One region of the Glutamicibacter sp. PAEs-4 genome, then DNA from elsewhere that is predicted to be linked to it. Evidence: predicted binding sites of a transcription regulator. Region 1 holds the regulator's gene; the other holds the start of a gene.
What was found. Region 1 encodes HrcA, which represses chaperone genes, less so after heat shock. Its sites were predicted from a motif close to TTNGCACTCGNNNNNNNCGAGTGCNAA; they were not measured.

Region 1 (3,409 bases):
CGCTGCGGCGACGGGGCGAAGTCGCGGATGGCTCCGGCCAGATCGTCAACGCCATGCAGCGGTTCGACGACAATGCCTTCGACACGCAAGTCGTGTCCCCAGACTTTTTCAACCAGCTCGGCATCGTGCTTGCCTTCAACCCAGATGCGGCTGGCCCTGGCCTCCCGGGCCTTCAGCCCCGCTACGGCACGCGAACCCGAAGCGGAAACCAGGTTCTTCGGCGGCGCGGCCTTGGCGACGGGCTCGACAATTTCCACCGGTTCGCCTTCGAGGAGGAACCCGAAGCCCGCTTGGAAGGAACGGCTCTTGCCGTGGCGGTCTTCGAGCATGATCACGCGCATGCCGCCGGACTTTTCGGTACGGATGACTTCTCCCACCCAACCTGAGGTGGCATCTTCCAGGATCATGCCACGTTCCACGGGGACCTGGCGGAGTTTTCGAGGTGCCGGTGCACTGAGATCTCGTGGTCCCCAGGAGTAATTAGCCACGTACTGCCTTTCGCTGTGATCGAATACGCTCGAAATCCAATGCTAGCAACAGCTGAACGTATTAGACTTGGCACTTGACAGGTTAGAGTGCCAAGGCTGGGCACAGGGAATCCAAGGAGGTGCTGTCATGTCGGAGCCACGACGCTTGGACGTTCTGCGTGCCATCGTGGAGGACTACGTCCAATCCCGTGAGCCGGTGGGTTCCAAAGCGCTCCTCGACCGCCACAACCTCGGCGTCAGCGCCGCGACGATCCGCAATGACATGGCTTTGCTGGAAGAGGAGGGGCTGATTGCCGCTCCGCATACTTCCTCCGGACGCATCCCCACCGAAAAGGGCTACCGCCGCTTCGTGGACGAGATCGGCGAACTGAAGCCGCTGTCGCGGGCCGAACGCGACGCCATCAACAAGATCCTGGATAACTCCACGGACCTCGACGAGATGCTCAAGAGCACCGTGCGCCTGCTGTCACGATTGACCAACCAGGTGGCGATGATCCAGGTGCCGCACTATGACACCGCGTCATTGAAGAACCTCGAACTGGTGGGCTTGGGCCCAACCCAGGTGCTGATGGTGATGATCGCCTCCAACGGCACGGTGGACCAGCGGATGATGCCGGTCAAGCGTTCCTACAGCGATGACGAGCTGGGCGAGCTGAAGTCGTGGCTGCTGAATAATTTCGGGGGAGTGCAGCTGGCGGAGCTGGCCGGCCGGCTCGGCCGCATGGAGCTCAGCCCGGCACAGCAGGCCGACCCGTTGGTGGAGCATGTGATCGGCGCGCTGGAAGAAATGGCCCAAGCAGCCAATGCCCAGCGCATCATCATGGCCGGCACCGCCAACCTCGCCCGCGTGGAGGGGGACTTCCCGCTGAGCATCACCCCGGTGCTCGAGGCGCTCGAAGAGCAGGTGGTGCTGCTCAAGCTCTTCTCCGAGCTGGAAGCCGATTCTCGCGGGGTGGCCGTGGCGATCGGCACCGAGCACCACTATGGCCAGCTCTCGGATGCAGCAGTGGTCGCGACGACCTATGGCGCCGATGTGCGCAACAAGCTCGGGGTCCTGGGCCCCACCCGGATGAACTATCCGACCTCCATGGCCTCGGTTCGTGCGGTGGCACGGTACCTGTCGAAGATTTTGGCTAGCTAGCCTCGCTGGGCGCCAGCCCGGCACGAATGAAGTTTAAGAGTCTTAGGAAAGGACACGGCGAATAACGTGAGCTCGCATTACGAGACCCTGGGTGTAGCCAAGGACGCGACCCCGCAGGAAATCAAGAGTGCCTACCGGAAGCTGGCACGTAAGCTGCACCCGGATGTGAACCCGAGCGATGAAGCTGCAGAGCAGTTCAAGCTGGTCACCCGAGCCTATGAAGTACTTTCCGACCAGACCAAGCGCGCCAACTACGACGCCACCGGCGATGAGAACGGCAACGGCCACCCGGGCTTCGGTGGCGGCGGCCAGGGCTTTGGCGGCTTCGGCGACATCTTCGAGCAGTTCTTCGGCGGCGGCCAGGCCCAGGGCCCGGCATCGCGCACCCAGCCGGGCCGCGACGCGCTGATCACCATCACCATCGACCTGGAGGACGCGGTCAAGGGCACCGTGTACCCGCTGGAGATGGAAACCGCCGTCACCTGCAAGACCTGCAACGGCTCGTGCACCCGCGAGGGCACCAGCCCGGTCACCTGCGACATCTGCCATGGCGCAGGCCAGGTGCAGCGTCCGGTGCGTTCCTTCCTGGGCCAGATGATGACCGTGGAAACCTGCGCCGCCTGCCGCGGTTTCGGCACCACCATCCCGGACCCCTGCCTGGAGTGCAACGGCGAAGGCCGCGTGCGCGAGCATGTCTCCAAGTCGCTGAACGTTCCTGCAGGTGTCGATTCCGGCACTCGCATCCAGCTGCGCGGCCAGGGCGAGGCCGGCCCGGGCGGCGGCCCGAACGGCAACCTGTTCGTCGAGGTCGACGTGCGCCGCCACAAGGTGTTCGAACGCTCCGGCACCGACCTGCACGCCAAGATGAGCCTGCCGATGACCGCCGCGGCCCTGGGCTGCGAGCTGAAGCTGGAAACCTTCGACGGCGAGCAGGCCATCAATGTCGAGCCGGGCGCCCAGGATGGCGACACCGTGACCCTGCCGGGCCTCGGCGTGCCGCGCCTGCGCGGAGGCAAGCGCGGGGACATCATCGTGCACCTGCAGGTGGAGACCCCGACAAAGCTGGACTCTGCGCAGCGCGAGCTGCTCGAGCAGCTGGCCAAGCTGCGTGGCGAGGAAATGACGGCCGGCCGTGTCGAGCATTCCGGCGGCATGTTCTCCCGCCTGCGCGACAAGCTGAACCAGCGCTAGGCCATGAGCAACCACAGCTTCGTCATCGACGCCCAGCAGGGCCAGGATGCCTCTGTCGGCGATGTTCTCGAACTCGACGGCCCTGAGGCGCACCACGCGGTCACCGTCAAGCGGGCCGCCGCCGGCGAGCACCTGGACCTGCTCGATGGCAAGGGGCTGCGCCTGACCGTGGAGGTCGTCGCCACCGCCAAGGATCTGCTGCGCGTCAAGGTCCTGCGGCGCACCGAGGAAGCCGTCAGCGATCACCCGGTCACCCTGGTCCAGGCCCTGTCCAAGGGTGACCGCGACCTGCAGGCCGTTGAGGCCGCCGTCGAGCTTGGCGCCCTGGCTGTGCGCCCCTGGCAGGCCGACCGGTCGATCGTGCGCTGGAACGCGGCGAAGGTCGAGAAGGCCATGGCCAAGTGGCGTGCGCAGGTGCGTTCTGCGCAGAAGCAGTCGCGCCGCGCCTATGAGCCAGAGGTATTGAACCCGATGGGTTCCAAGGAACTGGCCAAGGCCATTGCCGCTGATGCCGATCGCGGCGCTCTGGTGCTGGTCCTGCATGAGCAGGCTGTGGATTCGGTCGCGCGGCACGTGCAGTCGTGGCTCG
Region 2 (3,409 bases), 1.2 Mb from region 1:
GCGGATTTCGTGATGAACCCGGATTCGGAATTGGACGAGCGTTCGCAACAGATCCTCAACCTGGAAAAGTTGTGGTGGAAGTATGCCGGGGCCAAGGAACAAGCCATTACCAAGCAGTTTTCGATGTCGCCGACGAATTACTACCAGCTGCTGAACCAGCTGATTGAAACCGACGCGGCACTGGCCTACGACCCGATGTTGGTCAAGCGCCTGCGCAGAGCACGTTCTACAAAACGTCGCGTGGGCGGTAAGGTCGGCACGGGACGATAACCCTGCCTGCCGTGACCAATCAGACCTCGAGCAAGGACGAGAATGACCAACTACCCGCGTGACGAATTTGATCGCGTTCCGGAATTCAGCACCCGTGTGGGTTCGCACCACGCCCACGGATGGGCGCAGTCCGCCGCGTCAAAGTCAACCGGTGGGAAATTGCGCTGGGTAGTGCTGACCGCAGTGCTCGTGCTGGTGATCGGTGCCTTGTCCTTCATCTTCGGTCCGCAGCTCAAGGAGACCCTTGCGACTTCGGCTGAAAGCGAAACCTCGCAATCCCAGGAAAAGACGGCCGAGTCCTCCGAGGAAGCAGCACCGAGCGAATCCGAATCGCCATCAAGCACCATCGATGACGAGGACGTCCTCTATGGCCAGCTGATTGGCGTCTACAACGCGGCCAGCGTCGCCGGCCTGGCCAACGCGGGCGAGGAAGCCATGACCGAAGCCGGGTTCACCAGCGTCGTCGCCGACAACTGGACCAAGCCGGCCGAAGTGTCCGCGGTCTACTACATGTCCGAGGCTTACCGGACCACCGCTGAAAAAGCCGCAGAAGTCCTGAATATCGACGAAGTCCTGCAGACCAGCAACATTCCGAACCGGGTCACCGTCGTTTTGGGATCAGACGACACCCTGGGGCTCAACGAATAATTCGTTCATAATTCCATACGCTCAGAGCCGATCGGCTTGCACTCGCCATGCGAGAGTGCCAATATTTGTATTAGCACTCATGCGTTGCGACTGCTAACGCCGGTCGGCTTTTGCGTTCACCAGGACGTCCAAAGCGCTGGATGGCGGATGCGGCGCGTGGAGCGTGGAAAATACCTCAGATAGCGAGAGCTGAAACGGTTGCTGGCCCGATGCCGCACCGGTCCACTCGTCCGTCGCGGGCGCTGTCTGTCGGTTGCATTTTCGCAAAATCGTCCCGAAAGGACCGTACGCCACAATGGCTAAGATGATTGCATTTGACGAGGAAGCACGCCGCGGACTAGAGCGCGGCCTGAACACCCTTGCTGACGCCGTGAAGGTCACCCTGGGCCCACGCGGCCGCAACGTTGTTCTGGAGAAGAAGTGGGGCGCTCCTACTATCACCAACGACGGCGTGTCCATCGCTAAGGAAATCGACCTCGAAGAGCCTTACGAGAAGATCGGCGCAGAGCTGGTCAAGGAAGTTGCCAAGAAGACTGACGACGTCGCTGGCGACGGTACCACCACTGCAACCGTGCTCGCACAGGCACTGGTCAAGGAAGGCCTGCGCAACGTTGCCGCAGGTGCCGACCCGATCGCGCTGCGCCGCGGCATCGACAAGGCTGTAGAAGCCGTCACCGCTGAACTGTTCGCCGCTGCGAAGAAGATCGAGTCCAAGGAGCAGATCGCTGCTACCGCTTCGATCTCCGCAGGCGACACCGAGATCGGCGGCCTGATCGCCGAGGCTCTGGACAAGGTTGGCGAGCAGGGCGTCATCACCGTTGAAGAGTCCAACACCTTCGGCCTGGAGCTGGAGCTGGCAGAGGGCATGCGCTTCGACAAGGGCTACATCTCCGCTTACTTCGTCACCGACGCAGAGCGCCAGGAAACCGTTCTCGAGGACCCATACATCCTCATCGTGAACTCGAAGATCTCCTCGGTCAAGGACATGGTGACCTTGCTGGAGAAGGTCATGCAGTCGAACAAGTCGCTGCTGATCATCGCCGAAGACGTCGAGGGCGAAGCCCTGGCCACCCTGATCCTGAACAAGATCCGTGGCCTGTTCAAGTCCGTTGCCGTCAAGGCTCCGGGCTTCGGCGACCGCCGCAAGGCCATGCTGACCGACATCGCCATCCTCACCGGCGGCCAGGTTGTTTCCGAGGAAATCGGCCTGTCGCTGGACAACGTCGGCCTGGAGGTCTTGGGTACCGCTCGCAAGGTCGTCATCACCAAGGACGAGACCACCATCGTTGAAGGCGGCGGCGAAGCCGACGCCATCGAGGGCCGCAAGGCGCAGATCGCAGCCGAGATCAAGAACACCGACTCGGACTACGACCGCGAGAAGCTGCAGGAGCGCCACGCAAAGCTCTCCGGCGGTGTCGCTGTGCTGAAGGCCGGCGCTGCTACCGAGGTGGAGCTCAAGGAGCGCAAGCACCGCATCGAAGATGCCGTGCGCAACGCCAAGGCTGCTGTTGAAGAAGGCATCGTCGCCGGTGGCGGCGTGGCTCTGATCCAGGCTGGCGCCGCTGCTTTCGAGAAGCTGGCCCTGGAAGGCGACGAGGCAACCGGTGCGAATATCGTTCGCGTTGGCATCGAAGCCCCGTTGAAGCAGATCGCATTGAACGCCGGCCTGGAGCCAGGCGTTGTCGCTGACAAGGTCAAGGGCTTGGCTGCGGGCCACGGCCTGAACGCCGCAACTGGCGAGTACGTGAACCTGCTCGAGGCAGGCGTCAACGACCCAGTGAAGGTGACCCGTTCGGCACTGCAGAACGCCGCATCGATCGCTGGCCTGTTCCTGACCACCGAAGCTGTTGTCGCAGATAAGCCAGCTCCTGCTGGCGCTGCTCCAGCCGGTGGCGATGACATGGGCGGCATGGGCGGAATGGGCGGCTTCTAAGCTTCCCGCATGCACTAAGCACGCAGTCAACGCGCCGATGGCCCGGATCCTTCCAAGAAGGGATCCGGGCCATCGGCCGTTGTGCGTGCAACGGGCACCGGGCTAAAGCCAGCCGCGCAGCAGTTCCAGTTCGGTCTGCAGATTATGCCGGGCGCTGCGATCCCAGCGCTGGTATCCGGCGGGGGTGCCGTAGATCCGTTCCTTCTCCAGCAAGCTGGCCAGGATCTTGCTGCGCCCGGCGGCAAGCACATGGCGCGGAAGATGCTCGTACTCCTTGTAGACCGCCTCGGCATAGCGCTGGTAGGCCGCGGCGGGACGGGCCAGGACCTCCAGGTCGGCATCGCAGAGGATATGTCCCAGGCGATCGGTTTCTGCGGGCGCATGCGTTGCGGTGAGCATGACCAGGTCGCTGACCTTCGACACGGCACCGGGGGAGAGCACTCCCCACAGCCGCTCGCGGGCCATGATTGCCGATTTGAATTCGTCTTCGCTGGTTCCCTCGTAGACGGCATCGTGGAACCAGGCGGCGAGCTGAAGGAGCATGAGCTCTTCATGATC

Region 2: groL (chaperonin GroEL) is a predicted target of HrcA. The motif match lies at 989-1,015, and genes of this name have one in related genera.

The regions. Positions count from the first base shown of each region.
Region 1 covers NZ_CP195017.1:1,790,060-1,793,468, reverse strand. The annotation lists gene ACR9WD_RS08465 (DUF3097 domain-containing protein) at 1-488, opposite strand, end outside; gene hrcA (heat-inducible transcriptional repressor HrcA) at 616-1,629, shown strand; gene dnaJ (molecular chaperone DnaJ) at 1,696-2,820, shown strand; gene ACR9WD_RS08450 (16S rRNA (uracil(1498)-N(3))-methyltransferase) at 2,824-3,409, shown strand, end outside.
Region 2 covers NZ_CP195017.1:581,571-584,979, forward strand. The annotation lists gene ACR9WD_RS02785 (DUF3263 domain-containing protein) at 1-270, shown strand, start outside; gene ACR9WD_RS02790 (LytR C-terminal domain-containing protein) at 313-918, shown strand; gene groL (chaperonin GroEL) at 1,214-2,851, shown strand; gene ACR9WD_RS02800 (DUF4031 domain-containing protein) at 2,954-3,409, opposite strand, start outside.